3 regions of the Streptococcus sp. NPS 308 genome follow, and region 2 is predicted to be linked to each of the others. Evidence: predicted binding sites of a transcription regulator. Region 2 holds the regulator's gene; each other region holds the start of a gene.
What was found. The regulator NrdR, encoded in region 2, represses ribonucleotide reductase genes. The targets are predictions, from matches to a motif close to ACACNATATATNGTGT.
Positions count from the first base shown of each region.

Region 1: a site for NrdR is predicted at 5,837-5,852, ahead of nrdD (anaerobic ribonucleoside-triphosphate reductase). Genes of this name have one in related genera too.
Region 3: a site for NrdR is predicted at 2,440-2,455, ahead of nrdH (glutaredoxin-like protein NrdH). Genes of this name have one in related genera too.

Region 1 covers NZ_AP017652.1:1,719,591-1,730,141, forward strand. The annotation lists gene rplC (50S ribosomal protein L3) at 1-12, opposite strand, end outside; gene rpsJ (30S ribosomal protein S10) at 95-403, opposite strand; gene SNAG_RS08730 (effector binding domain-containing protein) at 660-1,073, opposite strand; gene SNAG_RS08735 (uridine kinase family protein) at 1,641-2,267, opposite strand; gene nrdG (anaerobic ribonucleoside-triphosphate reductase activating protein) at 2,264-2,860, opposite strand; gene SNAG_RS08745 (GNAT family N-acetyltransferase) at 2,865-3,365, opposite strand; gene SNAG_RS08750 (hypothetical protein) at 3,410-3,550, opposite strand; gene nrdD (anaerobic ribonucleoside-triphosphate reductase) at 3,562-5,769, opposite strand; gene SNAG_RS08760 (damage-inducible protein CinA) at 5,898-7,415, opposite strand; gene SNAG_RS09835 (hypothetical protein) at 7,451-7,594, opposite strand; gene cls (cardiolipin synthase) at 7,668-9,200, opposite strand; gene SNAG_RS08770 (SP_0198 family lipoprotein) at 9,545-9,997, opposite strand; gene SNAG_RS08775 (bifunctional folylpolyglutamate synthase/dihydrofolate synthase) at 10,088-10,551, opposite strand, start outside.
Region 2 covers NZ_AP017652.1:464,989-475,539, forward strand. The annotation lists gene SNAG_RS02625 (LrgB family protein) at 1-662, shown strand, start outside; gene SNAG_RS02630 (hypothetical protein) at 694-1,422, opposite strand; gene SNAG_RS02635 (ABC transporter ATP-binding protein) at 1,438-2,133, opposite strand; gene SNAG_RS02640 (GntR family transcriptional regulator) at 2,138-2,503, opposite strand; gene nrdR (transcriptional regulator NrdR) at 2,644-3,117, shown strand; gene SNAG_RS02650 (DnaD domain protein) at 3,118-4,281, shown strand; gene dnaI (primosomal protein DnaI) at 4,282-5,178, shown strand; gene SNAG_RS02660 (NADPH-dependent oxidoreductase) at 5,175-5,888, shown strand; gene der (ribosome biogenesis GTPase Der) at 5,902-7,212, shown strand; gene SNAG_RS02670 (TPM domain-containing protein) at 7,441-8,292, shown strand; gene SNAG_RS02675 (LemA family protein) at 8,453-9,049, shown strand; gene SNAG_RS02680 (hypothetical protein) at 9,182-9,472, shown strand; gene SNAG_RS02685 (DNA alkylation repair protein) at 9,616-10,386, shown strand; gene secA (preprotein translocase subunit SecA) at 10,502-10,551, shown strand, end outside.
Region 3 covers NZ_AP017652.1:1,054,208-1,064,758, forward strand. The annotation lists gene ptsP (phosphoenolpyruvate--protein phosphotransferase) at 204-1,937, opposite strand; gene SNAG_RS05510 (phosphocarrier protein HPr) at 1,943-2,206, opposite strand; gene nrdH (glutaredoxin-like protein NrdH) at 2,569-2,787, shown strand; gene nrdE (class 1b ribonucleoside-diphosphate reductase subunit alpha) at 2,868-5,027, shown strand; gene SNAG_RS05525 (hypothetical protein) at 5,052-5,429, shown strand; gene nrdF (class 1b ribonucleoside-diphosphate reductase subunit beta) at 5,460-6,422, shown strand; gene SNAG_RS05535 (DeoR/GlpR family DNA-binding transcription regulator) at 6,563-7,330, shown strand; gene lacD (tagatose-bisphosphate aldolase) at 7,395-8,375, opposite strand; gene SNAG_RS05545 (tagatose-6-phosphate kinase) at 8,377-9,306, opposite strand; gene lacB (galactose-6-phosphate isomerase subunit LacB) at 9,317-9,832, opposite strand; gene lacA (galactose-6-phosphate isomerase subunit LacA) at 9,862-10,287, opposite strand.

The DNA.
Region 1 (10,551 bases), 1.3 Mb from region 2:
TCCTTTTGTCATGAGAAAATAGTTCCTTTTCTATATTTTTTATTCAAAAAGTTTTTAACGAGCGTTTTTCATGCTCAAGGTTTCAAACTTTGGATTAAAGTTTGATTTCTACGTTTACACCACTTGGAAGATCCAATTTCATCAACGCATCAACTGTTTTTTGAGTTGGGTTAACGATATCGATCAAACGTTTGTGTGTACGCATTTCAAATTGTTCGCGAGAGTCTTTGTATTTGTGAGTCGCACGAATGATTGTGTAGAGGCTACGCTCAGTTGGAAGTGGGATTGGACCCGCAACTTGTGCACCTGTACGAGTAGCTGATTCTACGATTTTTGCAGCCGCTGTGTCAAGCGTACGGTGTTCGTAAGCTTTCAAACGGATACGGATTTTTTTGTTTGCCATCTTTTTCTCCTTTTCGTCTATTTAAGATAATAGGCTAGCTCCACAAGAAAACCGACGCGCGTTGCGTGGCAATGCAACCGAGCGTGTCGCAACCTCTTGCATCAAAGCTAAAGCTGTAATTTACAGCACCATAATAGAATAACACAAAGCCCCTGCGATTGCAAGGGATTTGTGAGCTTTTTTTCGTTTTTTTACTAACCTAAGTTACTAGAGTATGTTCTGATCCTCTTTCGTAAATAAAACATAGTTTGACAATTTACCCATTTTTGGGGGTGGCGATAAAGATAGATACTGTCTGATCTGGATCATATTTTTCAAAATCAATACTATACTGACGTTGCAGTTCTCTTGCTTCTTCTGCCTGCCAAATTTGTTGCCAGGTATGGAGAAACCCTTTTGAATCACTTGTATCCACCTCAAATACTTGGTAGGTTTGTTCTGAAGTGTCAAAATCCCAGTCTTCTTTATCGGATAGACTACAGAGCGACAAGCTGTAATCCCCCTTGTAGTCGCTGACATAATCATGATAGACTGCATAAATCGGAAGCCCTTGGGCAAATGCCTCCTCTACTTCTTTCTGGTGCTCCTGCCATAGATGGCTAATTTTTTCCATCATGTTTGGATCTTGGAAATTATTTGTAGAGATACTACTGATTATTTTTAAAAACATTCCTTCGCTCCTTTTACTTTCACTTCTAAGGTGACTGACTAGCAATCAACCTCAGCTCTAAACTTTCTAGCTACCAAGAGGCTAATTCACGCAACAAAATGAAATAGCATTCTTTGCGTATAGGATATATCACACCATTCACTATCATCTCCCTTTTCCCAGAAAAAACGGTGCCTATAACAAACAAAACGTTCAATTTACCGGTCTCAACCAGAGCTGAAAAACAATGCAGGCTTCAACCAAGACCATCCTTCCAATTCTTATTGATATAGTCTGGAAAGTTTTTAACGAACATTTTTTGTGCTCAAGTCTAAGACATAAAGGGATTCAAACTCAAAGCAAAAATAGGAAATCGACGCGCGTTGTGTGGCAGTGTATCCAATCGTGGTCACAACCTCTTGCATCACAGCTAAAGATGTGATTTACAGCACCACGGTAGAATAACACAAAGCCCCTGCGATTGCAAGGGATTTGTGAGCTTTTTCCGTTTTTTTTAAGATGAAACTGTTTTCTCTTTTTATCTTTCCAAAATTACGGATTTACATCTATAAAAAACTACCTTTTCTTCTATATAATATGTGTCATTTTGACCTTGAATGTATCTTCTGATTGATCTACTAAAATGTCCGCTTTAGACTCGGTTTCTCTATAGTATCGCAGATACTGCTCCCGTCTCATCTGATGGCTAGCTAATACAAAAGATGCATCGCGATTTCTCATAGTCGTATCTCGAGCTAAGCGCCTCTTTAATTCGGTCTCCTCATCCGTGTAGAAACAGATGGTTTTGTCAAAGAGTTCCTTGGGAAGAAAACCCACGGACATCCCTTCAACAATAAGAATTGGCTTTGCTCCAGACAAGACCTCGCTAGCCTTCCAAGGTTCATCAATCGTCAAGATGTCCATGCCTGCCTGCAAGGCGAGAATATCTCTCTGTAAACTTGCTAGTTCATGCGCCACTGGCAGACAAGCCGTCACCTTTTGATCTGGCGCTTGCTTTGGTACTACCAGGTGACGTTCTGAGGTGATATAGGGATCTGTTTCTAGTAAATTTACTGTAGTAGAATCTAGGGCTTGATGTAATTCCTGTGCAAAGGTTGATTTACCTGAAGCCCCATGACCGTAGATCCCCAGCGTCCTAATTCTTCCCGTTTCGATCTCTGAAACCAGTTGTTCTATCAGGTCTTTTTTCTTCATTCTCTCTTCACCTGCTCATAGCTTTCTTTTCCGTCATTAAGCTTGTCCCAAATCACCACTTGCCCACTTTTGAGGGATTTTTGCACATCGATAATCCGTTGATTGGACGAACCTCGAAACTGGAGCATAAGATTGCGTTTGCTTTTATCATACCGTCCATCGACAAGGATGTCAATCAATGATAAGAGTTCCAGTTTATCTGGAGTCTCCAGCATCATTTCTTCCCAAGTGTAGCCCGTCCAGGACCAGATGTCTTTGTCTGGCAATTCCTTTCGAATGCGCTTAACGAGCGGCAAGAGGATACCTGTATTGAGAAATGGTTCTCCTCCTAGCAAGGTCAAACCTTGAACATAGGGTTGGGCAAGGTCTGTCATAATCTGTTCTTCTAATTCTGGCGTATAGGGAATGCCTGCGTTGAAAGACCAAGTCGCAACATTATAGCACCCCTCGCAGTGAAACATGCAACCTGATACATAGAGAGAGTTGCGCACACCTTCTCCATCGACAAAGTTAAAGGCCTTATAATCAATGATCCGCCCTTTACTAAGTTCCTCACTTTTCCATTCACCTGGTTTTGGTGTATTCCATGTCATCCTTTTACTCCAAATCTATCCAGTAACGTTCTACACCATTGCGAACATCCTCAAACACCCCACCATTAGCTAAGATAACAGCTCGGCTTGCTGGATTTTCTGTGCTACAAGTCACTAAAGCTCGTTTAATATTCTTTCCCTTAGCAACTTGTAGACCTTGTCGGAGGGATTCTTTCGCATAACCCTTACCTCTTTCAGAGGGGCGGATGGAGTAGCCAATATGTCCACCTTCTTCCAATAAGAAGTCATTGAGACACAAGCGGATATTGAGAAATCCTACAGCTTGACCATCTATCGAAAAAGCGACTAACTGAATATCAGGCACCCACCCTTCAGGCAAATTAATCCCCATTTCATGATCTTGATTGTTTTTTAACCACTCTTCATAAACAAAATTGTTGGCGTTCCAAAACCCGCCATCGTGGGCTGATTGAGTCTGTTCAAACTCTGCCATCATCTCTAAAACTGTTTCTTTATCTGCCAATATCGGTCTGCGTAGTTCCATATTCCCATCCCACCTAAGAGAAAAGTGAGAGCAGACTCTCACTTTTATTTTTTCTTGCTCTTGTTTAAAAACTGTTCTCTGAGGTTGAGCAAGCGTTCTTTTTTACCTGTCCCACCTTTCGAGTGTTTCTCGTGATAACGGGTCACTTGTGCGCGTCCCTTATCGTCTAATTGGTATTTCCCCATTGCGTTTCCTTCTAATTTGTTACTTCATGTCCGGCTGTTTTAATAGTTGAACCGTTCATGTGTTTGACACGCGCAGCGATTTCCTTGTGGCGTCCATTAACCATCGGACGCGCTTGAGGATTTCCCAGATAACCACACGTACGTTTGACCACATCTACTGTTTTAGGGTCGCTATTGCCACAGTTGGGACAAGCAAAGCCTCGCTCAGTTGGTTCAAAATCCCCTTCAAAGTCACACTTGTAGCAACGATCAATCGGAGTATTGGTCCCTAGATAGCCGACACGGTCATAGGCATAGTCCCAAACAGCTTCCAAGGCTTTAGGATTTTGTTGAAGAACTGGATACTCACAATAATGGATGAAACCACCTGACGCACCTGCTTCTGGGTAAACTTTCTCAAAGTCTAATTTTTCAAACGGTGTTGGATTTTTACGAACATCGTAGTGGAACGAGTTGGTGTAGTATTCCTTGTCCGTGATGTCCGGAATAGAGCCGAACTTCTCTGTATCCAAGCGACAGAAGCGGTCTGTCAGACTTTCAGACGGTGTGGAGTAGATAGAGAAATGGTAACCATATTGGTCAGACCACTCTTCCACACGACGTTTCATATCGCGAATGATATCCAGTGTGAATTCCTTGGCTTCAAGATTGCTTTCCCAGCTGTTTCCAAAGAAGACCGTCGCCACTTCGTACAAACCGATGTAGCCCAGCGAAACTGTTGCACGGCGATTCTTAAAGAGTTGGTCAACACTTTCTTCTTTTCCAAGACGGCGGCCAAAGGCTCCGTACTGATAAAGGATAGGGGCATTCGCTGGTGTTGCTTCCTTGGTACGTTCAACACGGTAAACCAAAGCATCTTCTGCGATGTTCATACGTTCATTGAAGATTTCCCAAAACTTATTCAGATCCCCTTCAGACTCGAGGGCGATACGAGGTAAATTGACTGTCACAACACCTAGATTCATCCGACCTGAATTGACCTCAACACCATTTTCATCTTTCCAGCCTTGGAGGAAAGAACGGCATCCCATAGGAACCTTGAAAGAGCCAGTCAGTTCGATAATCTTATCATAGGACAAGACATCTGGGTACATCCGCTTGGTTGCACACTCAAGAGCCAACTGTTTGATGTCGTAGTTAGGTGAACCTTCCTCTAAGTTGAGTCCTCTTTTTAGCGTAAAGATGAGTTTAGGGAAGATAGCTGTACGGTGTTCTGAACCAAGTCCCTTGATACGAATGGTCAAGATAGCTTTTTGAATTTCCCGCTCAAAACGACTAGTTCCTAGACCAAAACCGAGTGAAGTAAAAGGTGTTTGTCCATTTGAAGTGAAGAGGGTGTTGATTTCATACTCGAGAGATTGCATGGCATCGTAGATGTCTTTTTGGGTTTTCTTCCAAGCGTAATCTTCCCGTTTGTCAGGCAAGACCCACTCTTCCGCATCCTTGAGGTGCTTTTGATAATTCTTCTCCGCATAAGGCGCCAAGACTTCATCGATACGGTCAGCTGAACAGCCCCCGTACTGACTAGAAGCAACATTGGCGATGATTTGTGAAATCTGAGCTGTCGCAGTCTGGATAGACTTGGGACTCTCTACCTCTGCATTTCCAATCTTAAAACCATTTTCCAGCATGCCTTTAAAATCAATCAAACAGCAGTTGGTCATCGGAGTGTAGGGGCTGTAGTCCAAGTCATGATAGTGGATATCCCCTTTTTGGTGAGCATTAGCTACGTGCTTAGGAAGCATTTGTAGCCCGATCGACTTCCCAACAATCCCTGCTGTCAAATCACGCTGGGTGTTGAAGACATCGCTGTCTTTATTGGCATTTTCATTGACAACTGCTTGATCTTTATTGAGAAGTTTATGGATACTAAAGTTGATATCTGTCGCTTTTGAGCGCTCAAAATCCCTTTGTGTCCGATAAGTGATATACTCCTCAGCCAAGGCATATTCTTTGGCTTCAAGGAGTTCATGTTCTACGACATTTTGAATTTCGTAAATCTTGACACCTTGAGGGAAGCGGCTGTGAATTTCAGTCACGATTCTTTCAACTAGACCATTTAGGCGTTTTTCTACTAGAGGCGTAACGTCCATAACCTTTTCCGCCGCCTTGTGGAGAGCCTTGTCAATCTTGTCTACATCAAACACCACACGCCTACCATCTCGTTTTTCAACGAACAAGGTGGGAACGGTTGCAAGCTTTTCTTCTAATACAATCATATCCATGCTCTTTTCTAAAATATTGTTGAATTGTTTATATTCAGTATTATACCACTCTAAAAATAAAAATCAATATCTTGTGTTAAAAATCCTAAAATTTTTAAAATTACACAAGATATTGATTTTTGTTATTTTGATTTATAAAGTTTAAACTCGCTAGTATCTGTCTGAACAAGCTCATAGTTTTCACTGAGCCAGCTCTCTACATCTGACCACAAGGCAACTTTTTGATTGACCACAATCATCTTCGGTTGATTTTCTTTCAGGTCATTCATCAGTTTGGTTTTATTTTCATCGCTTGCAGTATAAAGTGTTGGAGTTGATAGAGAAGTCGGCGCCAAGCGTTCACTTGCACGGTAGAAATCAGGACGATCATCCCAAGCATAGACACGATCCTCAGAACTCGTTTGCTGTTTGACCATACTAGCAAGACGTTCTCTCTCCTGATAAGTCACTGGGTGTGAAAGGTAGCGACTCACAATAGGAAGAACAATGAGATAGGCAAGGGCAATCAGTGGTAGATAGAAATTTCCTTTAAGGAAAGAAGTTTGTTTCTCACGTCTTCTTCTACGACGACTCCCTCCCTCAGAAACATCTTCCTTGATTCCTGTCAGAAGGAGCAAGACCAAGAAAGGAATTAGCACCACAAGACGAGTACCGTTGATAGGTTCTTTGGAGAGAATCAAGATTCCCAAAGAAACCAAGAATCCCAAGCTAGCAGCAATCGATAAGGCATATTGCTTGGCTGGTTTTGACTGGAACAAACCTGTAAAGAGCAAGCCAAGGGAACCTAATCCAATAGCAAGCAAGCCATAGAAGGCTGCATTTTCAAGCAAATGCGAGTTCGAAAAGAGGCTAAGAGTATTTACCGGATACAAGGTCTGGCTAATGGCATCCCCAAAACTACCTGTCCACACTGTATAGTAGCCTAAAGGATAGAATAAGAGTGAAAATCCTAGGGCTGACGCAAAAAACTGATATAGACCATGAACAAAGTGACCTTTGCCTAGATTAAAGCCGATAATTCCCAAGGCCAGTACAGCCGCAAACAAGGCGGTTGGGATTGGCGCAAGGAAGAAAGCAAGTGCAAGGCTCATACCCACTCGTACAAATCCTTTGTCATCCTTTGGAAAAGCGAGATAATTTGTAACGATACTCAATGAATAAAATAGGAAAGGTAGGGCTAGCAAGAGAGCATAACCGCCACCAAAAGCGAGGCCCGCTACAAGCAAGTATAGAATAAAGACAACTCGCTTCGCTTCCTTTTCTTGACCGACAAGAGTATCCGCAGCCTTAAAAAGAAAAACACCTGCTCCAAACAAGGCCAACCACTCAACCAAAGCAATCAAAACACTGCCTTGAAAAAGGTAGGTTAGCACATAATAGAGCAATCCCTCCGTCCCAAAATAATCTGTATACATTTGACCATTTTGATGCAAGGCCCAACCGGTATAAAGATCCTGACTTTGTTGCGGACTGATTAAACCAAAAATAAAAGGCAGGGCAACCGAAATGGCTGTGGCTACTAAACTCCAAAGCAAAATACTAAAAAAGGGAATGGGAGCTCCTTCTCGTTTTTCTGGCACTGACCAGTCTTGGTAATGAGATTCTTCTTGTTTCTCATCTATTTTCCCGTATACGTTCATTCAATTTCTCCTCTAAGTTTATCTGTTTTAGTATATCAAAATCTTACAGGAATGTCAGCTTGGGATTGATATTTGCTAAATTTCTTATCCAATAACGCAAAGCGTTCGATTTCACGAAAACGATGAAATCGACTATTACTATACTCTCTGATAAAATCATCATCTTCTAGATTAAGCATGGTTTTCTCCTTTACTTATCTATTCGTAAGAAGACAAAAAAGACCCAGCCTTGGGCTAGATCTTGGTCGATAGTTAGAGCATAGGTGCAAACAACTGGACAATTTCCTTGATTAGGCTTTGATACCAGCTGGTTTTGATAGTGTGGGGATAGATTTCTTGAGAAACTTTAAAAATCTCTTCGAAGTCCCTCTCAATGTCTAAAATAGATTGTGTTCTATAAAGCAAAACGCCATTTTCATAGTGGTGGAGCAAGCTACGATAGTCAAAATTGATGGTTCCAACTGTTGCTGCTTCTCCATCGACCAGCATTTGCTTGCTATGAAGAAAGCCGGGACTGTACTCATAAATGCGTACTCCCGCAGATAGCAAATCAGGATAGGCTCCGCGAGTAACCAATTGGATGACCTTCTTATCTGGGATACAAGGCGTCACAATTCGCACATCTACCCCTCTCAATGCTGCATTTTTGATACTTTCGGTGAGATCATAGTCCGCAATCAGATAGGGTGTAGTGATATAGACATAGTCTGTAGCTTGGTTGATAAGGTTTTGATAGACCGTTTTCCCAACCTGGGATTGGTAAATGGGCTTTGGTCCACTACTATAGGGAATACAGATCCCCATCCCGTCTCTAGGTTGATTTTCAAGATGGTATTGGTCAAAGTCACTAATTTCTCCACGATTGATATACCAGGTGGATAAAAAGAGTCTGGTAAAAGCCTTTACTGCTGGACCATCCAGCCGAATACCACTATCCTTCCAGTAACCAAAGCGTTCGATATGGTTGATATACTCGTCTGCTAGATTGACACCACCTGTATAGGCAATCTGCCCATCGATAATCATGATTTTACGGTGATCACGGTTGTTATAAGCAACGGTCAAACGTGGAATCACCTTATTAAATTTGTGGGCTTCAATCCCTCGGCCACGAAGCTGGATGGTATAATCTCCAGGCAAGGTTGCCATACAACCAATATCATCATAGAGAAGCTTCACTTCTACTCCTTGAGCTGCCTTTTCTTCCAAAATCTCCAAAATACTATTCCACATCAAACCTTCTTCGATGATATAGTATTCGAGAAAGATAAACTTCTCAGCTTTCTTGAGATCCTCTAGCATCTGATGCCACATACTTTCACCAGAGGCAAAAAAATGTGTATCCGTTCGATCATAGACATCGGCATTCGTATCCATACTGAGGAGTGATTTGATAACTCCGTAAGCTGACTTGTCCTGCTCTTTTAACTCCAAACGGAGAGCTCTGCTATTGTCCTCTCGATCAACCATTGATTGGAGCTGCTTTAGCTGCTTCATTTCTTTTTTAGATAAACGGCGTTCTCCAAACATGATATAGAGCAAGGGTCCAAACACTGGTACAAAGGCTACTAACAGCCATGTTACCTTACTCTCAGGATTCATAGATCGATTAACAATCGATACAATAGTCGCTAAGCTCACTAAAATGACTAGGATAATCCAGACAATTGGAGCCATTTGCCCTAGATAGAGAAATAAACCAAAGACGATAAACAACTCTGCCAACATGATGGTAATACTAAAACCATATTTGGACATGAGTAGCTGCATTTTTCTAGCTGTCATACATCCCCTTTCTTTTCTAACATTCTCCTTAACTGCTTGATAAACTATTGTTTCTACTAGTATACCTCAGTTCAGGGGTAGATAGCAACCTTTTACCTTTTTCTATTCAAACTATTCCAAGAACTGCAAGATTCTTAAACTACTCCTTCATTATATGACGTGCTATCCCTTTTTATATTTTTAACTAGGGTATTAAGAGGCTTAAAAAGAACTACCATAATGATAGTTCTTTCCAATATTATTTATATTTTTCAATATCGCACAAATCCTATGACAGTTACTATTGAAGTTGTAGAAGGTAAAGCTGAAACCTTAATTCCAAACTTCTATTTAGATTTGAGATCCTATTTTGTTAATACCACTCGGTCAGATGCCTCTCGGTCCATATCATCGATAATCAATTGATTACCATTAACCGTGTAAATTTTGACATCATCACCGATAATGACACGTTGATTTTCTGGCTCAAAGCTGACTTGCTTGATTTCCTTATCTCCATCTGGCTCGACCTCAGTCCATGTACCAGTTTTACCTGTTACAACAAGAGTGATTTGGTCATTCTCATCTTTTCCAGTATAGGTACCATCGATATTCGTAGGTTGAGCTACAGTAGTGTCCTGACTTGAGGACGCCTGTGGTTGACTAGCACTTGTCGCAGCGCTAGAAGATGATTCTTGTTGAGAAGATGATTGCTGAGCAGATTGCTGGGTAGGGGCTTGTGCCTTAGGTCCACAAGCTGCTAAAAGACTAAGAATTGCTAGGGAAGCAATAGAAAGTGTGAATGTTTTCGTTTTCATAGCGATTTCCTTTCTTTTGTGCCAATGTTTTGCTGGAATCGTTTCCAGATATACCTCCTACCTACAGTATAGCAACATAAACCTATAAGGTCAACTAATCTCGTCGCTTCCTACCAAACTTGCTCGGACTTCCGAGATAAAGTAGAGGGATCCCGTCACGAAAAGCAAGTCCTGATCATTGGCCTGTTCTTCAAATTCTCTGATAAAGTCCCCATAGGAAGGAATCAAATCGTAACCCGCCACATCCTTTTCATCCAGAGAGCCTTGGTAGTCAAAGCCTGTTACCTTAAGTTCCACCTGAGGCAACTGCTCCGTTAGATAGCCTAACATCCCCTGATAATCCTTGCGTTTAAGAGCTCCAAAAAGGATGCGAACCTGGTAACCTTGCTGGATTTTCCCCTGGATAAACTCGACCAGACGAGTCAAGGCTGGCAGATTGTGAGCCCCATCTAGGTAGATTTGCGGACGAATTCGTTCCAATCGACCTGCCCAATGTGTCTCCTTCAAAGCCCGTCTGACAAACTCTTCTTCGACCCTTTCACCTCCTGACGCCA
Region 2 (10,551 bases):
TTGCATTATCTATCCTAGCTTATCTAGTAGGGATGTTGATTTACAGACGTTTTCCCCATCCATTGACAACACCCTTGCTGTTGTCGGCTATTTTTATCATTATTTTCCTTAAGGCGACGGGTATTTCTTATCAAGATTATTACCAAGGTGGGGTTTATCTGAACAACTTGATAGTCCCATCGACCGTGGCTCTAGGGATTCCGCTTTACAAGAGTTTTCACCTGATGAAGCACCATGCACGGAGTATTCTCTTTGGTAGTCTGTTAGCAGTAGTTGTCAATACTAGTTTTACAGCCTTAGTTGCGAAAATATTTGGCATGGACTTCTTCCTAGCTATTTCTCTCTTTCCCAAGTCAGTGACAACCGCCATGGCAGTGGGGATCACAGAAAAATTGCAAGGTTTGACGACTGTGACCTTGGTCGTCGTAGTGGCGACTGGGATTTTGACCAGTGTTATCGGACCAACCCTTTTGAAGTGGTTGAAAATTGATGATCCAGTTGCGGTGGGACTTTCCCTTGGTGGAACAGGTCATGCTGTCGGAACGGGTACGGCTTTTCGATACGGTTCTGTAGCAGGAGCTATGGGTGGCTTGGCTATCGGTGTCACCGGTATTCTCTACGTCTTTGTAAGCCCCATCGTAGCCAGTTTGATATTGAGTTAAAGAAAAACCCAGCTTTCTAGCTGGGCATTTTTTATTGCAAATTAACCTTGTTTTTTAAGATATAGTAGGTTCCGAGATAGTAGATAGCCGATAAAAAGAGATCGCGTAAGATTTCTGTACCAGCCATCACGTTAAAGTCATTGTCAACTCTTAAGAAGAAAGTGATATAACCAATAACGATGGAAATGACGATATAGGCTAAAATTCCCATTGCTGTTCGATACTCGTTAAAGAGTTGCCCAATAGAGATGGAGAGGTAAATGGATAAAATCCATGCGATAGAACTGACAAATAGTGATAGGGCATACAGCCAGCCGTAGCTGAGGTAAGGGGAAATGAAGTTATAGAGAGCAGTGAAGTCTTTTTCTATTGGTGTTAAGAAGAAGATAATCAATATACTCAAGATAAAGACGATATAGCTTAAGATGGACCAGACAAGACCACCTAAAAGTTTTGCGATGATGATTTGGTGCTCGGAGACAGGCAAAGTCAAGGTCAAGTAACCTTGGCGGTCATAAACACTACCCTTAAATCTTCGGATGATTAAAAAGATTGTTGCAATCCAAAGAGTGACACTGAGTCCTCCGAAGACTAAAATCAAAAAGAAAATGAGATAGCCTGTATTATCAGGGTTGTAACTAGGGCTAAGACTGCTAATAAAAATTCCAATCAAAACTGAAATTGCAAGTACAGCACCGTAGAGTGCAAGATACCATTTATTGATATTTTTAAATTCATAGCGAACTAAATTCCAAAACATAATAATCTCCTTTAACTAAGCCTTGAACTCTTGACGGAAGAGCTGGTCAATGGATTCACCTGACTCGTAACGAATATCATCAACATTTCCTTGTCGGGCGACTTTTCCGTCTTTGAGGAAGATAATCTCATCCAAGATTGGCTCAATATCTGAAATCAAGTGGGTTGAAATCAGCACCGTAGAGGTTGGTGAGTAGTTGTTGATGATGGTATTGAGGATATAATCACGGGCAGCTGGATCCACTCCACCGATCGGTTCATCGAGGACATAAAGACGAGCTTCGCGGCTCATAACCAGGATGAGTTGAACTTTTTCCTTGTTCCCTTTTGATAGTTTCTTGAGGCGGTTGTTCTCATCAATGCCAAGATCAGCTAACAGGTGTTGGGCTCTTTCGAGATTGAAATCTTGATAGAAGGTTTTAAAATAGGTTAGAGCATCCTTAACCTTCATCTCTTCATTGAGATAAGTTGTGTCAGGCAGATAAGAGACAATCGCCTTGGTGGCTGGACTTGGATCCTGTCCGTTAATGAGGACACGTCCTTTATCGGGCTGAAGGAGGCCATTGATCAGTTTGATTAAGGTTGTTTTCCCGGATCCGTTTGGTCCAAGGAGTCCGACAATCTTTCCGGCTGAGATCTCTAGTGAGATATTGTCAAGTGCCGCAGTTGCTCCATAAGATTTTGATACATTCTCAAGTGCTAGTAGTGTCATAGTCTTAAACTCCTTTGATATAATCACTTAATACATTTGGCAGTTCTTCTTTTTGGTAGCCAAATTGGAGCATGCAAGAGACGAAGTGTTGCAGTTGCTCCTCGGAAAGTTGTTTGCGGGACTGAACGATGAGGTCCAAATCCTCGGTGACAAAACGACCAGTTGTTCGCTTGCTGTATACAAATCCTTCACGTTCAAGGTCAGATAAGGCGCGCTGAATGGTATTAGGATTGACCCCAGCCTGGCTCGCCAGTTCTCTCACGGTAGGGAGCTGTTGGTTGGGTTCCAGTTCATGGGAAACAATCTGTAGTTTGATTTTTTCCATAATCTGTAAATAAATCGGTTTTGTATTATCAAATGACCAGGACATCATAGTCTCCTTTCTTTGTCTTTCTTGTTCTAATCAAATAATACAATAAAACAAAAAACTTGTCAAGTAAAAATAAGAATTGTTTTGGGAATTGCTCAAAAAATGGTATAATGAAAAGAAAACGACAAGGAGGGAAATGCATGCGTTGTCCAAAATGTGGGGCTACAAAGTCAAGTGTTGTTGATAGTCGACAAGCCGAAGAAGGAAATACCATCCGCCGAAGACGTGAGTGCGATGAGTGTCAGCATCGTTTTACAACCTATGAACGAGTAGAAGAAAGAACGCTGGTCGTCGTCAAAAAAGACGGTACACGTGAGCAGTTTTCGAGAGATAAAATCTTTAATGGGATTATTCGCTCAGCCCAGAAACGCCCTGTTTCAAGTGACGAAATCGGCATGGTGGTCAATCGCATCGAACAAAAACTCCGTAGTCGCAGTGAGAATGAGATCCAAAGTGAATATATTGGGTCTTTAGTCATGGAAGAATTGGCAGAGCTGGATGAGATTACCTATGTTCGTTTTGCCAGTGTTTACCGTAGCTTTAAGGATGTAAGTGAGTTGGAGAGTCTGCTCCAGCAAATCACCCAGTCCTCTAAGAAGAAAAAGGAAAAATAGATGAAACCAAATGACCGTTTTTCTTTTCTAAAGAATAATCGGGTGTCGCAAGATACCTCTTCTCTGGTGCAGTGCTACCTCCCGATTATCGGTCAGGAGGCGCTGAGCCTCTATCTATATGCCATTACCTTTTGGGATGGTGGGCAAAAAGAACACCTCTTTTCCCATATCCTCAATCACTTAAACTTCGGCATGCCGACCTTGCTCCAATCCTTTAAAGTCTTATCTGCCTTAGATCTGTTGACCCTTTATCAGAAGGGGGAGAACTATGAATTGCAGCTCCATTCTCCCCTCTCCAGTCAAGAATTTCTAAGCCATTCTGTCTATAGTAGATTATTAGAGAAAAAGATTGGGGATACTGCAGTCGCTTCCATGAAGCAGGCTCCAAGTGAGGGAGAAGCACTCTCTGTTTCTTTGAGTCAAGTCTTTCCAACCCTGACTGACGAAGTGACTCCAAGCGAGTCTAAAAGCAAGTTAAAAAATGATTTTGATTTGGAACATTTCCAGCGCCTGATGGCTCGAGATGGTTTGCGTTTTAAAGACGAGCAGACGGATGTTTTGGAATTGTTTGCCATCGCAGATGAAAAAAAATGGACCTGGTTTGAAACTTATCAATTAGCCAAGGCGACAGCAGTAGCTCAGGTTATTTCAGTCAAACGCATGCGTGAAAAGATAGCACAAAAACCAGCATCTTCTGACTTTAGCCCCAAAGAAATGACCATTATCAGGGAAGCCAAAAATAAAACTCCCCTGCACTTTTTAGCGGAAATCAAGCAAACGCGTAAGGGGAACATCACCCAAAGTGAAAGAGAACTCCTTCACCAGATGGCGTCTTTAAGCTTGTTGGATGAAGTCATCAATATCATCTTGCTTCTAACCTTTAACAAGGTTGATTCGGCCAATGTCAATGAAAAATACGCCATGAAGGTCGCAAATGACTACGCTTATCACAAGATTCGAACAGCAGAGGAAGCTGTGCTTCGGATTCGAGAGCGTCGGCAAAAAGGGCAAGAAGAACAGAAAAACAAGGTCAGCTCAACTAAGACAAATGTTCCTAAGTGGAGTAATCCAGAATACAAGAATCAAACCAGTGAGGAAACTCGTCTGGAACTAGAACGCAAAAAACAAGAAATGTTAGCCCGATTAGAAGAAGGAGGAGACTAGATGGAAAGTGTTGGTGATGTAATCAAACGTCAGACAAGTCGTTTTCAGTATCAGGACCTAGTCCAGCAGATTATGAAAGACCCAGATGTAGCAGCTTTTATCCAGAAAGAATCCCTCAGCCAAGAGGAGTTAAATCGTAGCATCTCCAAGTTCAACCAATATATCACAGAACGGGATAAGTTTCTTCGTGGGGATGCGGACTATATAGCGCGTGGCTATAAGCCTATCTTGGTTATGAATCACGGTTATGCGGATGTGTCTTATGAAGAAACACCAGAACTAATCGCGGCAGAAAAAGAGGCGGCAATCAAAAATCGTCTCAAGTTGATCAATCTACCAGCAAGCCTTAAGAAAGCGAAATTGGCTCAGATTGACCTAGATGATCTAGGCCGTTTGCCGATTTTTGAGAGACTCTATGCCTTTGTTGACCTTTATCCAAGCATCCGAAAAGGCCTCTATCTTTACGGAGATTTTGGTGTTGGTAAGAGTTTCATGATGGCAGCCTTAGCTCATGACCTATCTGAAAAACGTGGGGCCTCAACAACTATTCTCCACTATCCAAGCTTTGTCATTGATGTGAAAAATGCCATCGGTGAAGGATCTGTGAAGACCTTGGTGGATGACATCAAGCTAGCAGAAGTCTTGGTCTTGGATGATATTGGTGCAGAGCAGTCAACACCTTGGGTGCGTGATGAGATTCTCCAAGTTATTCTCCAGTATCGTATGCAGGAAGATTTGCCGACCTTCTTTACTTCCAACTTTAATTTCCAAGATTTGGAAAAACATTTTTCCAAAGGAAAGAATGGAAATGACGAGACTTGGGAAGCTAGACGGGTCATGGAACGAATCCGTTATTTAGCTGAGGAAACCAGACTAGAAGGAGAAAATCGCCGATGACAGAAACCATTAAACTGATGAAAGCCCATACTTCAGTTCGTCGCTTTAAGGAGCAAGAAATTCCTCAAGCGGACTTGGACGAGATTTTGACTGCTGCTCAAATGGCGTCATCTTGGAAAAATTTCCAATCCTACTCTGTGATTCTTGTACGTAGTCAAGAGAAGAAAGATGCCTTATATGAATTGGTTCCTCAGGAAGCCATTCGCCAGTCAGCTGCCTTTTTGCTCTTTGTCGGTGACTTGAACCGAGCTGAAAAGGGAGCAAGTCTTCATACGGACACTTTCCAACCTCAAGGGGTAGAAGGCCTCCTTATCACGTCTGTTGACGCTGCGCTTGCGGGGCAAAATACCTTGCTTGCTGCTGAGAGTCTGGGATATGGTGGTGTTATCATCGGTTTAGTCCGCTACAAGTCAGAAGAAGTGGCAGCGCTTTTTAACCTACCTGACTATACCTACCCTGTTTTTGGGATTGCCCTTGGCGTGCCAGATCAACAACACGAGGTCAAACCAAGACTGCCTTTGAACCAAGTGGTATTTGAAGAAGAATACCAAGAACAGCCTGTTGCAGCGATTTTGGACTATGACAAAGTACAGGCAGACTATGCTGGTGCGCGTGCGACGACCTCTTGGAGTCAGCGTTTGGCAGAGCAGTTTGGTCAAGTCGAACCTCGTTCAACTCGGAAGAATCTAGAACAGAAAAAGTTATTGTAGAAAGTGAGAAAATATGGCCTTACCAACTGTTGCCATTGTAGGACGTCCCAATGTTGGGAAATCAACCCTATTTAACCGAATCGCTGGTGAGCGAATCTCAATCGTAGAAGATGTCGAGGGTGTGACACGTGACCGTATCTATGCAACGGGTGAGTGGCTCAATCGTTCCTTTAGTATGATTGATACTGGAGGGATTGACGACGTCGATGCTCCCTTCATGGAGCAAATCAAACACCAGGCAGAAATCGCTATGGAAGAAGCGGATGTCATCGTCTTTGTAGTTTCTGGGAAAGAAGGGATTACAGATGCGGATGAATACGTAGCCCGTAAACTCTATAAAACCCATAAACCTGTTATCCTTGCCGTTAACAAGGTTGACAACCCAGAAATGCGAAATGATATTTTTGATTTCTATGCGCTAGGATTGGGCGAACCGCTGCCAATTTCGTCTGTCCACGGTATTGGTACGGGTGATGTGCTGGATGCCATTGTGGAAAATCTACCACACGAAGTCGAAGAAGAAAATCCAGATGTGATCAAATTTAGCTTGATTGGCCGTCCTAACGTTGGAAAATCAAGTTTGATCAACGCTATTTTGGGAGAAGACCGCGTGATTGCTAGTCCAGTAGCTGGAACAACGCGTGATGCCATTGATACCCATTTTACAGATACGGATGGACAAGAGTTTACCATGATTGATACAGCTGGTATGCGTAAGTCTGGTAAAGTCTATGAAAATACGGAGAAATATTCTGTCATGCGTGCCATGCGTGCCATTGACCGTTCTGACGTGGTCTTGATGGTCCTCAATGCCGAAGAAGGTATCCGTGAGTACGACAAGCGTATCGCAGGTTTTGCCCATGAAGCCGGTAAAGGGATGATTATCGTGGTCAATAAGTGGGATACCCTTGAGAAAGACAACCACACCATGAAGAAATGGGAAGAGGATATCCGTGAGCAATTCCAATACCTACCTTATGCTCCGATTGTCTTTGTATCCGCTCTCACCAAGCAACGTCTCCATAAACTGCCTGAGATGATTAAGCAAATCAGTGAAAGCCAAAACACGCGTATTCCGTCTGCGGTGCTTAACGATGTCATCATGGATGCCATTGCTATCAATCCAACACCGACAGACAAAGGCAAGCGCCTTAAGATTTTCTACGCAACCCAAGTGGCAACAAAGCCACCAACCTTTGTCATCTTTGTCAACGAAGAAGAACTCATGCACTTTTCTTACTTGCGTTTCTTGGAAAATCAAATCCGCAAGGCCTTTGTCTTTGAGGGAACACCGATTCACTTGATCGCGAGAAAACGAAAGTAAACCTTGCTTGTTTTTCTACAAAAATAAACTAAAAGAAGACTTCATAGTCTTCTTTTTTCTATACTAAAAGGGGAGAAAAGAACCTGCCAAATTGGAGGAGAATCTGTCATCAAATTTCAATCATTTTCCTAGCTTTTGTAATCTATTTGTAATGAAAATGCACTTTCTTTGTAAAAATCAAAATGCTATAATTCCTTAAATCAATTTTCCTTTATCAGGGAGGATATTATGAAAAAAAGCAGATTATTTAAACATAGTTTGTTGGTTCGCTTGCTTGGGTTGCTGATGGTCTTTCTCTTCTTGTCAGCATTCACAGCACCTGAAAAACCTGAGTACGGGATCTATGACCCAGATCACTATCTAACGGATGAGACTATAAGTCAGATTCGGGAATTGAATAATGTCAATAGTAAAAAATCAGAAAAATTCCAGATGGGCGTTTACGTTGTGAAAAGCCTAGATGGAGAAACAATCGAGACTGTCGCCAACGAAACAGCTAGAGCTTGGAAGATTGGCTACTCGGGAGACAACAACGGCGCCTTGATTGTGGTCGCTGTTGAGGATAGAAAATCACGGATTGAAACCAGTAATAATGTGGCAAGTAAGATCACAGACTATCAGACCAATAGATTTTTGAAAACAGCACGACCTTACTTTCAAAAGGGAGACTACAGCAATGGAGTTCTTTCTATAGCAAACAATCTCAACTACATGTTTTATAGTGGATCGAGTACGACTGCTTCAAGTTCTAAAAGTAGTTACGACTATACTACCAACTCTAGTCGCTTAAGGGAACTGGAAAGGTATGCTGGTGAGAGGAGTTCTTCACGACGTCATCGAAAAAGCAGTTCGAGTGACGGAGTTATCGGATTTGGAATTCTCATTTACTTCATCGTGATGATTATCGGATTTATATCTGGAGGTCGTGGTGGTGGTTCACATGGCGATGATTCTGGCGGTGGCTGGTGGGGCGGTGACTCATCAGATTCAGGTTCCTCTTGGTCTGACTCAGGATCCGACTCATCTGGTGGCTGGGACGGCGGTGGCTTTGATGGCGGTGGTTCGTCTGATGACTGGTGAGTGATCATATATTACTCAAACCGATTTCTCCATACAGTAAGGTGACTCCTTTGCAACAGTTCACTCCTTAATTAAAAATAAAAACAAAGTTTGGGAAATTGATTTAAAATCTGAGTATTTTCTCAGAAAAGTTGATAAAAGAAAGTGTTAAGGTTTTGATATGAAACAAAATAAAGTAATTCTCTCAATAGTGGCGATTTTCTTTGGACTACTAGTTCTGGGAAGTTGTTCCGCAGTGACGACCTATAATGCTCTGGTTGGTGAACAGACTAAGGTGGAGCAGGCTCAGGCCGATGTCTCGACAGCCCTCCAACGTCGTTCGGACTTGATTGGTAACTTGGTGGAGTCCGTTAAAGGACAAATGAATCATGAAACCGAAGTCTTTACCAAGATTGCGGATGCTAGAGCTAAAATCGGTAGTAGCTCTGTTACATCGGAAGAAAACCAAAAGGCTCAGGGAGAGTTGAGCTCAGCTCTTTCCCGCTTGATTTCCTTGACGGAGAATTATCCAGAACTCAAGAGCAATCAAAATGTTGAGCAACTAATGGTCGAACTTTCAGGCAGTGAAAATCGTATCTTTGTAGCACGCAAGGACTATAATAAAGTCGCAGCCGAGTACAATCAAAAGTTGAGAAGTTTTCCAACCGTGCTTTTTGCGAATATGATGAACTTTAAAGAAGCTGAAACCTTTAAAGAAACTGAAGAAGCCAAGACAGTTCCTAAGGTTGATTTTGGAACCTCTTCATCAAGTCAATAAAGTGAATCAGCATATGAATAAAGTAATTTCTCTAGTAAGACTAGTGATTTCAAACTCAAACCTGGAAAGTCTTTTCCAGGTTTTTTTGGTATAATAAAAGGGAAGAGACAGTGACTCAAATGGAGGTTTGCTATGGAGAAAACAAAAGCCTTTCTTGAAGCGCACTACAAGAGATATATCCTTACGATTTGCCTTCTCTGGTTCCTCATGTTTTTTCTTCCTTGGGATTGGCAAATAGGAGGAGTTTCAGTATATTATTTCGTTATGAGAAAACTCTTTGTGGTTTTTGGTGTTTTATCTATCCTATACTCCGTGCTGATTAAAAAAATCAGTCTTCTCATCTTTGGCATCATCTTTTGCTTGGCCTTCTGGATCAATCTCTTTTTGTATTTTGGGATATTGCCTGCATTCTTGGGAAATTAAACATTAAAAATTGGTGGACTAGACGAGCTTCTAGTCCTTTTTTCTTTCTTGTTAAAATAGTTGGAGATATGAAAATAATTTTGTTGACGGGCTGTCTGTATGATATAATAAGTCCCGTAAAAAGAAGATTAAGGGATTTGAAAATGGCTAAAAAAGTAAAAGATTATTATGACTTGACTTATGCTAGGGATTTGAGTCGACGGTTGCAAGAAGCGTCCCCTGCCTTTGATGGACAAAAGTTTAGGCTGTTGTTAGAAAAAGACTTGGAAAATTTGGAGTTTAGCCAGCGTCAAGAACTCTTGGCTAAAAGTATCAAAGAATGTCTCCCCCTATCTTATCAGGACTCTCTCAAGGTTTTTGAGAAAATTTTAGGTCCTGAGTTAGAGGGTGGTTTAGGCATGTTTTCAGAAGGGTATTGGCTTTGGCCAATCGGCAAATATGTAGAACTATATGGAGACAAGGAATTTGAATTGAGCGCGGCCTTTAGTAAGGAACTCACCAAGCGGTTTACGGGAGAATTTTCCATGAGGCCCATACTGGCTCGCTATCCTAAGGCTACAATGGCTTTGCTGTTAGAATGGAGTCAGGATGAAAATTTGCGCGTTCGTAGACTTGCCAGCGAGTGCATGCGTATCCGTCTGCCTTGGGCTAAGAGACAAACCGTGGTGTTAGATTATCTTGAGGATTTCACCACTATTCTGACCAATCTAAAGGATGATGGAGACAAGTCCATTCAAAAAAGCGTAGCCAACAATCTAAATGATTTATATAAGGAAGCCCCCGATAAGTTTGAAAGAATTATTCAAGCTTGGCAAAAGGAGGAGCTAAGTCCAAGTTGTGCTTGGATCATCAAGCATGCATCTCGAACAAAAAACAAAAAAATAGCATCAGAAGATTTATGCAAAAAAAGCTGAATTTTGACTGGTCTTTTCCGTTGTAAATTAAGGATTCTTTCTTGAAAAATAATAGTAAATATGCTAAAATGAAAAGAACATTCTAAAATATTCAGAATTAAAAGTAAGGAAAATCATGGCTAATATTTTAAAAACGATTATTGAAAATGATAAAGGAGAACTTCG
Region 3 (10,551 bases), 590 kb from region 2:
AGAAACTCCTCTCTATTACTTAACTGGTTAATAGTTTACTCCTAAATTTGCAACTTGTCAAGGATTTTATGAACCGGTTAAGTATTTTTTTATTCTGCCCCACTACTTTGTCTTCGAAAGGCTTCATATAAAGCAGTTTTCCTTGATATTTCTTTAAAAAATATCAAAAAAACCCCTGCAACTGAGTTGCAGGGACTTTTCGATTAATCAAAATTAACGTATTCTTTTTGAAGTTCAAGAACTTCTTCCATTGTTGAGCATTCTGTAAGGGCACGGTTTGCGTACTCTTCCATCTTAGCTGTGTCAAGTTTCTTCATCAAGCTACGTGTACGAAGTACAGATGTTGCTGACATAGAGAACTCATCCAAGCCCATTCCGACAAGAAGTGGAACAGCTTGTTGGTCACCAGCCATCTCACCACACATACCAGCCCATTTCCCTTCAGCGTGAGCTGCTTTGATCACATTGTTGATCAAGCGTAGGATTGATGGGTTGTATGGTTGGTAAAGGTATGAAACTTGCTCGTTCATACGGTCTGCTGCCATTGTGTATTGGATCAAGTCGTTCGTACCAATTGAGAAGAAGTCAACTTCTTTGGCAAATTGGTCTGCAAGCATAGCTGCTGCAGGAATCTCGATCATGATACCAACTTGGATATCATCCGCAACTGCAACACCTTCAGCAAGAAGGTTTGCTTTTTCTTCGTCAAAGACTGCTTTCGCTGCACGGAATTCTTTCAAGAGCGCAACCATTGGGAACATGATACGCAATTGACCGTGAACAGACGCACGAAGAAGGGCACGGATTTGTGTGCGGAACATAGCATCTCCAGTCTCAGAGATAGAGATACGAAGGGCACGGAATCCAAGGAATGGGTTCATTTCGTGAGGCATATCGAAGTAAGGGAGTTCCTTATCTCCACCGATATCCATTGTACGAACGACAACAGGTTTACCGTTCATTCCTTCAAGTACAGCCTTGTAAGCTTCGTACTGCTCATCTTCTGTTGGGAAGTCTTGAGAATCCATGTACAAGAACTCTGTACGGTAAAGACCAACAGCTTCAGCACCGTTGTCATTGACACCTTCAACGTCTTTTGGAGTACCGATGTTGGCAGCCAATTCAAAGTGTTTGCCATCAGCAGTTACTGTTTTAGCATCTTTCAAGAGAGCCCATTCAGCTTTCTGTTGAGCATAAGCTTCACCAGCAGCCTTGAATTCAGCCGCTTGCTCATCAGTTGGGTTGATAATAACCTCACCAGTGATACCGTTAACGGCAAGGATGTCACCGTCTTTTACGATTTCAGTGATGTTGTTTGTACCCAATACTGCTGCAATTTCAAGTGTACGTGCCATGATAGCTGAGTGGCTTGTACGCCCACCAATGTTGGTTACAAAAGCTTTTACAAAGTTTTTGTCCAATTGAGCTGTATCAGAAGGAGTCAAGTCATGTGCAATGACAATCACTTCTTCATTAATAGAAGCTGGGTTTGGCAATTTTTTACCAAGAAGGTTTGCCAATACACGTTTTGTCACGTCGCGGATATCCGCCGCACGTTCTTGCATGTATGGGTTGTCTTCCATACCTTCAAAGATAGTGATAAACATGTCTGTAACTTCTTTCAGACCTGCTTCTGCATTCACTTTCTTAGCACGGATTGTTTCCTTGATTTGGCTGATCATTTCTGGGTCAGCAAGGACCATTAAGTGAGCGTCAAATACTTGAGCAGCTTCTTCACCGAGCGTACCTACTGCTTTCTCACGAATAACAGAAAGCTCGTCTTGTGATGCTTTTAGAGCAGCATCAAGGCGAGCTTCTTCTGCGTTTGTATCTTCGACTGTAACAGTCTCAAATGACAAATCCGGTTGAACGAGTAGATATGCTTTTGCAACTGCAACACCGTCTGATGCTGCGATTCCTTTAAGCATTTCTGTCATTTTCCTTATGCCAATCCTTCTTTTTCCATAGTTTCAGTGATAGCAGCGATTGCGTCGTCAGCATCTGCACCTTCAGCTGAAATTGTAACGTCAGCACCTTGGCCAACACCAAGACTCATAACACCCATGATAGATTTAAGGTTTACTGATTTACCTTTGTATTCAAGAGTGATATCTGAAGCAAATTTGCTAGCTGTTTGAACCAACAATGTTGCTGGACGTGCGTGAATACCTGTTTCTGCCACTACGTGGAAATCTTTAGAAGCCATAGTTTGACTCTCCTTTAGTTATTTCTTTTTTGAGTTATATGTGATAACCCTTACAAGACTGTATTATATCACCTTCTAGATAATTTTTCAAGTGTTTTATGGACTTTCTTCTATTTCCTTTCTGATAACTTGCTGAAAATCTTCTATTTGTCTTACCAATATACAGTATATAGTTTTTTTGTTTTGATAAACTTTGATAGTTCAATGAAAACCCAATTTTACACTCTGACAAAACACTATATCTTGTGCTTTGTTTTTGAAACTGTAACTTTTTAGCACAAGATTTAGTTTAAAAAGTTTGACAAAGTTTTTTTTTCTGATATACTAAGAAAGTAATCAATTTTGAAAGAGGAGTTACGAAAATGGTAACCGTTTATTCTAAAAACAACTGTGTCCAATGTAAGATGACCAAGCGTTTCTTGGACAGCAACAATGTGGCTTATCGTGAGATTAATCTTGACGAGCAACCTGAGTACATCGATCAAGTTAAAGAGCTCGGTTTCAGCGCAGCTCCTATTATCCAAACACCAACTGAAGTTTTTTCAGGTTTCCAACCAGGAAAACTAAAACAGTTAGCATAATCTTAGTACATCATCCAGAAGAAACTGCTTCTAGGGCTAACTTAGAAGCCTTTCTTTTGTAATTAGATAAGGGAAATTTTATGGGATTAAAACATCTTGAGGACGTGACCTACTTCCGTCTCAATAACGAAATCAACCGTCCTGTTAATGGACAAATCATGCTTCATAAAGATAAAGAAGCCTTGGATGCCTTCTTTAAAGAAAATGTAGTTCCAAACACTATGGTTTTTGATTCAATCACTGATAAAATCAACTACCTCATTGAACACAACTACATTGAAACAGCATTTATCAAGAAATACCGCCCAGAATTCTTGGAAGAATTGTCTCAATTTATTAAAGATCAAAACTTCCAATTCAAGTCTTTCATGGCTGCCTATAAGTTTTACAATCAATATGCCTTGAAGACTAACGATGGGGAATACTATCTTGAAAGCATGGAAGACCGTGTCTTCTTTAACGCACTTTATTTTGCTGATGGTGATGAAGCTGTTGCGATTGATATTGCCAATGAAATCATCCATCAACGCTACCAACCTGCTACTCCTTCCTTCTTGAACGCTGGTCGTGCTCGCCGTGGGGAGTTGGTATCTTGCTTCTTGATTCAAGTAACGGATGACATGAACTCTATCGGACGTTCCATCAACTCTGCCCTCCAGCTTTCTCGTATCGGTGGTGGTGTGGGAATTACCCTCAGCAACCTTCGCGAAGCGGGTGCACCTATCAAAGGTTATGAAGGAGCTGCTTCTGGTGTCGTTCCAGTTATGAAACTCTTCGAGGACAGTTTCTCTTACTCCAACCAATTGGGTCAACGTCAAGGGGCTGGTGTAGTCTACCTCAACGTCTTTCATCCAGATATCATCGCCTTCCTTTCAACCAAGAAAGAAAATGCCGATGAAAAAGTTCGTGTGAAGACCCTCTCACTTGGAGTTGTGGTACCAGATAAATTCTACGAATTGGCTCGTAAAAATGAAGAAATGTACCTCTTCAGCCCTTACTCTGTAGAGCTTGAGTATGGTGTGCCATTCAACTATATCGATATCACTGAAAAATATGATGAATTAGTAGCAAATCCAAAAATCCGCAAGACAAAAATCAAGGCGCGTGATTTGGAAACTGAAATCTCTAAATTGCAACAAGAATCTGGTTACCCTTATGTCGTCAACATTGATACAGCTAACCGTGCAAATCCTGTTGATGGAAAGATTATCATGAGTAACTTGTGTTCTGAGATTCTTCAAGTTCAAGAACCAAGCTTGATCAACGATGCTCAAGAATTCCTTCAAATGGGAACAGACGTTTCATGTAACCTTGGATCAACTAACGTGGTCAACATGATGACCTCACCTGACTTTGGTCGTTCTATCCGTGCGATGGTTCGTGCTTTGACTTTCGTTACAGATAGTTCACACATCGTAGCTGTCCCTACTATCGACCACGGAAACAGTTTGGCTCACACCTTTGGTCTTGGTGCCATGGGGCTTCATAGCTACCTTGCCCAACAACTCATCGAATACGGATCTCCTGAGTCAGTTGAATTTACAAGCATCTACTTTATGCTTATGAACTACTGGACCTTGGTGGAATCAAATAATATCGCCCGCGAACGTGGTATCACCTTCCACAACTTTGAAAAATCAGATTATGCCAACGGAAGCTACTTCGACAAGTATGTAACTGGTGAATTTGTTCCAAAATCAGACCGTGTTAAAGAACTCTTTAAAGATGTCTTTATTCCAAGTGCTGCTGATTGGGCTGAACTTCGCGAAAAGGTTCAAGCAGATGGTCTTTATCACCAAAACCGCCTTGCTGTAGCGCCAAATGGTTCTATCAGCTACATCAACGATGTTTCTGCTTCTATCCACCCGATTACACAACGTATTGAAGAACGCCAAGAGAAGAAAATCGGTAAGATCTACTACCCAGCTGCAGGTTTGTCAACAGATACTATCCCTTACTACACTTCTGCTTACGATATGGATATGCGTAAGGTGATTGATGTTTACGCTGCTGCAACAGAGCACGTGGACCAAGGGCTTTCACTCACTCTCTTCATGCGTAGTGACATTCCAAAAGGTCTTTACGAATGGAAGAAAGAAAACAAACAAACGACACGTGACTTGTCAATCCTTCGTAACTATGCCTTTAACAAGGGAATCAAGTCAATTTACTACGTTCGTACCTTTACAGACGACGGTGGAGAAGTCGGTGCTAACCAATGTGAAAGCTGTGTGATTTAACGAAGTCTCACTGAGGTAACTAACATGAAAAATTTAATTTTAGAGTCTATTAAAATTATAAAAGATGTTAAATGGGATTATGCTAGAATGGCTCAGCTTACAAAATTATGGGGTGGACCTAAAAAAGCAGCTGCTTCTCTAACAGTTATACTTCTTTCTTTGGGAACTGCTCTAGGTGCAATAGCAACTGTCAGTTTTCAAAAAATATATAAACATTTCCTTTCTAAACTTCAAACTAACAAGAATATAAACTCACCAAACGACGAAAATAAACAAATGATTCAACAAAAAACGGATGAGTACTTAACCGAAGTACAAATTAGAAAAGAAAACAATCAAAGTACAGACGATATTGATGAAGAATATAACAATTCTATGAAAGAACTTTTAGATAGCCACTAAGAATGATTAATTCAAAAGGATTTTTACAAAATGGAAACTTACTACAAAGCCATTAACTGGAATGCCATCGAAGATGTTATCGACAAATCAACTTGGGAAAAGTTGACGGAGCAATTCTGGCTCGACACTCGTATCCCCTTGTCAAATGACCTTGACGACTGGAGAAAACTATCAAACAAGGAAAAAGACTTGGTAGGAAAAGTCTTTGGTGGTTTAACGCTTCTTGATACCATGCAATCTGAAACAGGGGTTCAGGCTCTTCGTTCTGACATCCGTACACCGCATGAGGAAGCTGTTTTTAACAACATCCAGTTTATGGAATCTGTCCACGCAAAATCTTACTCTTCTATCTTTTCAACCTTGAATACCAAGGCTGAAATTGAAGAAATCTTTGAATGGACCAACACCAACCCTTACCTACAAAGAAAAGCAGAAATTATTAATGAGATCTACCTCAATGGTACGCCTCTTGAAAAGAAGGTTGCCAGCGTCTTCCTTGAAACCTTCCTCTTCTACTCTGGTTTCTTCACACCGCTCTACTATCTCGGTAACAACAAACTAGCCAATGTTGCGGAAATTATCAAGTTGATTATCCGTGATGAATCTGTTCACGGAACTTATATCGGTTACAAATTCCAACTTGGTTTCAATGAATTACCTGAAGAAGAGCAAGAAAAGCTCAAAGAATGGATGTACGACCTGCTCTACACTCTCTACGAGAACGAAGAGGGCTATACAGAAAGTCTCTATGACGGTGTTGGTTGGACTGAGGAAGTTAAAACCTTCCTTCGTTACAATGCCAATAAGGCTCTTATGAACCTAGGACAAGATCCACTCTTCCCAGATTCAGCTGATGATGTCAATCCTATCGTTATGAACGGTATTTCAACAGGAACTTCTAACCACGACTTCTTCTCTCAAGTCGGAAATGGTTACCTCCTTGGTGAAGTTGAAGCTATGCAAGACGAGGATTACAACTACGGTTTAGACTAATTTGGCCAATCATTCAAAATATCATGGTTGTTTTAAACAAACCATGATATTTTTTTTTTTTGTTTTATTTTGTTTTTTTCTATTTGATTGATTGAGCGTTTTATGGTAAGATAATAATAGTAGAAATCGAGGTGATAAGGATGCTAAAGCAAGAAAAACTAGATAGTATTCTAGAAGCAGTAAACACAAAAGGCACTATTACTGTAAAAGAGATTATGGAGAGTCTTGATGTGTCAGATATGACAGCTCGCCGCTATTTACAAGAACTAGCAGACAAGGATTTGCTGGTCCGTGTGCATGGTGGCGCTGAAAAACTTCGTACAGGTTCTCTCTTAAACAACGAACGCTCAAACGTTGAAAAACAAGGCTTGCAGATTGCTGAAAAACAAGAAATTAGCCGTTTTGCAGGTCATTTGATTGACGAAGGTGAAACTATTTTTATCGGGCCAGGAACAACCTTAGAATGTTTTGCTCGTGAGCTCCCTATCGATAACATTCGTGTTGTAACAAACAGTCTTCCAGTTTTTCTCATCCTAAACGAACGAAAATTAACAGATTTGATCTTGATTGGCGGAAATTATCGCTCTATCACTGGTGCTTTTGTAGGGACACTTACCTTGCAGGATTTGACAAACCTTCAGTTTTCTAAGGCATTTGTTAGCTGTAATGGTATTAAGGATAAGGCAATTGCTACTTTCAGTGAAGAAGAGGGCGAGGTACAACGAATCGCCTTGAACAATGCCAATAAAAAATACTTACTGGCAGACCACAGTAAGTTTAATAAGTTTGATTTTTACACCTTCTACAATATCTCAGAGATTGATACCATCGTTTCAGATGCCAAACTGAGTCAGGAGACATTTGAAGATCTGTCGAAACAAACAACCATTCTTTTATCTAAACCATAAAACTATCCCCACCGATTGGTGGGGATTTTTGTAAGTATTAAAATTTCAGTCTTTAATGGTTTTATTACACACGTTCAGTCCATGAAGTCGCTGTTGTTTTAAGAACTTTGTTGAGTTCATCAATGTTCTCAAATCCAGTTGTACGCAACCATTCACGAGCTGCAGCTTCACCGTCTTTGATGTAAGCTTCAACTGATCCTGCCCATGTTGCACGGCCGCAAAGAACACCGTTGAAGTTTGCGCCTGATTCGTGGGCAAAGACAAGTGTTTCTTGGAAGAGTTTAGCTGACACACCTGCACTCAAGTAGATGTATGGCAAGTTAGTTGCTTCATCTTGCGCTTTGAAGAAGGCTGCTGCTTCTTCGCGAGTATGGACGATTTCTCCATCACCAAAGCCTTCAACGTATTTGACGTTGACTGGAACTTCCACTTTCAAAACATCGATGTTGAAGCGTGGGTCTGAGAAGACCTTCATAGCACCGATAACCTTGTGTGGCTTCACTTTTGCGTATTCTGCAGAACCTGCGTCAGCAATTTTTTCATCGTAAGCCAAAATTTCGAGGAAGAACGGAATGTCTTCTGCCACACACTCTGAACCGATACGTTCGATGTAGGCTTGTTTTTCTTGGTTGAGTTCTTCAGCGCTGTCTACGTCATAGTAAAGCAAGAACTTCACAGCATCAGCGCCTTGTTCTTTGATGCGTTTTGCAGACCAAACATCCAAGCAGTCAGGCAAGCGTTTAGTGCTTGTTGTATCGTAACCAGTTTTTTCATAAGCAAGGAGAAGACCAGCATTGGCATCAAGCGCTTTTGTAGCTGGAAGTCCGTACTCAGGGTCAAGGAGCATAGATGATGCGTATTTGGTCAATTCATCTGCAACCAATACTTTAAGTTCTTCCATTTGAGCAACTGTTGGCTCTTCTGTTTGGTATTGAGCCATAAGGCGTTTCAAAGCACCACGTTGGTCAAAGGCAAGAGCTGAGATAATGCCGTTCTCGTCAGAGAGTTTTTGCAAGCATGCACGTTTATTTTCTGTTAAAACCATTTTATACCTCTTTTACTATTAATTGATCATATAAAGCTTGATAGTTGGCCATATTGACATGACCTGTCATCTTTTCTTGGGCATTGAGCATACCAAGGACATTGGCCTTGATGAGGAGTTCTTGATCAGATTCCTTATGAAGAAGACCTGATGAAATACCTGCAACAGTAGAATCTCCAGATCCAACTGGGTTAACTACTTGAATTCTCGGAATATCTACCTTGTAGAAAGTATCACCATGTTTTGCAAAAGCACCATTCGCACCAAGCGAAACGATTATCCACTCAATCCCTGCAAATAGAGGCTCTTGAAGAACTTCTTTTAATTCATCCAAATCTTCTGAAACTTCTTTTCCAAGAAGCTGAGACAATTCTTCGTTATTTGGTTTGATAACTGTTGGTTTGTGTGGTGATTCAAGGACAGCCTGAAGAGCCGCACCTGAGCAATCCAGAACAACTGGTTTCTCTGCTTTATTAGCAAGCTCTACCAAGTTTGTATAATAGTCAACTGGAAGGCCAGCTGGAAGACTACCAGAGATAGCAACTACTTCCACAGTGTCGAGAAGATTTTTGAAATGAGCCAAGAAATCTTGCCCTTCTTGTTCAAGAACTTCGGGTCCTTTCTCAAGAATTTCTGTTTGGTTGTCACCATGTAGAATGGCGATACAGTTACGAGTCTCTCCTTGAATCGAGAAGAAACGTTTCGTTACTTTATCATCGATATGCCCTACTAAAAACTCACCAAGTTTGCCACCGACCAAACCAGTAGCAGCAACAGAATCACCAAATTCTGAAAGAACTCGCGTAACATTGAGACCTTTCCCACCAGCTGTTTTCGTTACATCCACCACACGATTGACAGTATCAATCTTTAACTCATCCAAAGGATAAGAAATATCAATGGATGGATTCATTGTGACTGTTAAAATCATGCGTCACCTCTTAGTCGTGGTATTCACCGCGATCCCATTTTTCAAGGAATTCTGTAAAGAAGTTTGCATCTGCTTGATGAGCATTGTGAGTTTCAACATGCTCAATTTTAGCGATCAATTTTTTGTTTTCTTCAGATGGCTTGTATTCAGCATTGATGAAAGCTTCAATGATATCACACATGAGCAATTCACCAGTAATCTTACCACCGAAACCGATAACGTTGGCATTGAGTTCTTCTTTAGCATAAAGTGCTGTTGTCATATCACGAACCAAGGCAGAGCGTACACCTGGAACTTTATTAACAGCATTATTGATACCAACACCAGTACCACAGATACATACTCCAAGATCAGCTTGACCGCTTGTAACGGCTTCACCAACTTTTTTACCAAAGATTGGGTAGTGAGTACGAGCGTGGTCATAAGTACCAAAGTCGATGACTTCATGTCCTTTTGATTTCAAAAATTCTGAAACCGCCATTTTTTCATTTGTTACGATGTGGTCACATCCGATTGCAATTCTCATTTTATCTTACCTTTCTTACTGTAATCTAATTAACACATTTTGTTCAACATGTCGACACGAATCTGGTGACGTCCACCGTCGTATTTACCATTAACAAAACCTTTAGCAATGTTTTTGGCCAATTCGTCACCAACAAGTTGTACACCCATAGTGATCATACGTGAGTTGTTGTGTCCACGAGTCATATAAGCTGAACGTTCATCAGAAACTTCTGCAGCAACCATTCCTTTGATTTTAGTTGCGACCATGAAAGGACCAGCACCATAAGCATCAATCACGATACCAAGATTTTGTTCTTCTTTGTTTACTTCTGCAGCAACAGCAAGAGTCACATCAACAAAATCTTGACCTTCAGCTGTAACATCCACAACGTGGAAGTTTTCTTTTTCCAAGAAGTCTTTCACAACTTCTTTCAATCTCAAACCTGCAGCATCTGCACCGATAACAATAGACATATTGTATACTCCTTTTTATTATTCTAGGCTAGTAAAGACTTTTATAGTTAGCAGTTTACTTACAAAAGGCATTCTAGCAATTTATTGACAAATTTGATTGAATGAGATGAATAACACCTTATCCAAGTCCAGGAAATCAATTTCCTGGAAACAAACTTTCTCCTCGAAAGAGAATATAACAAATGATTATTTGTTTGTTACAAACATCATTTGTTGCTTACAAACATAATATACTCCTATTTTCATAAAAAGTCAACAGAAAAT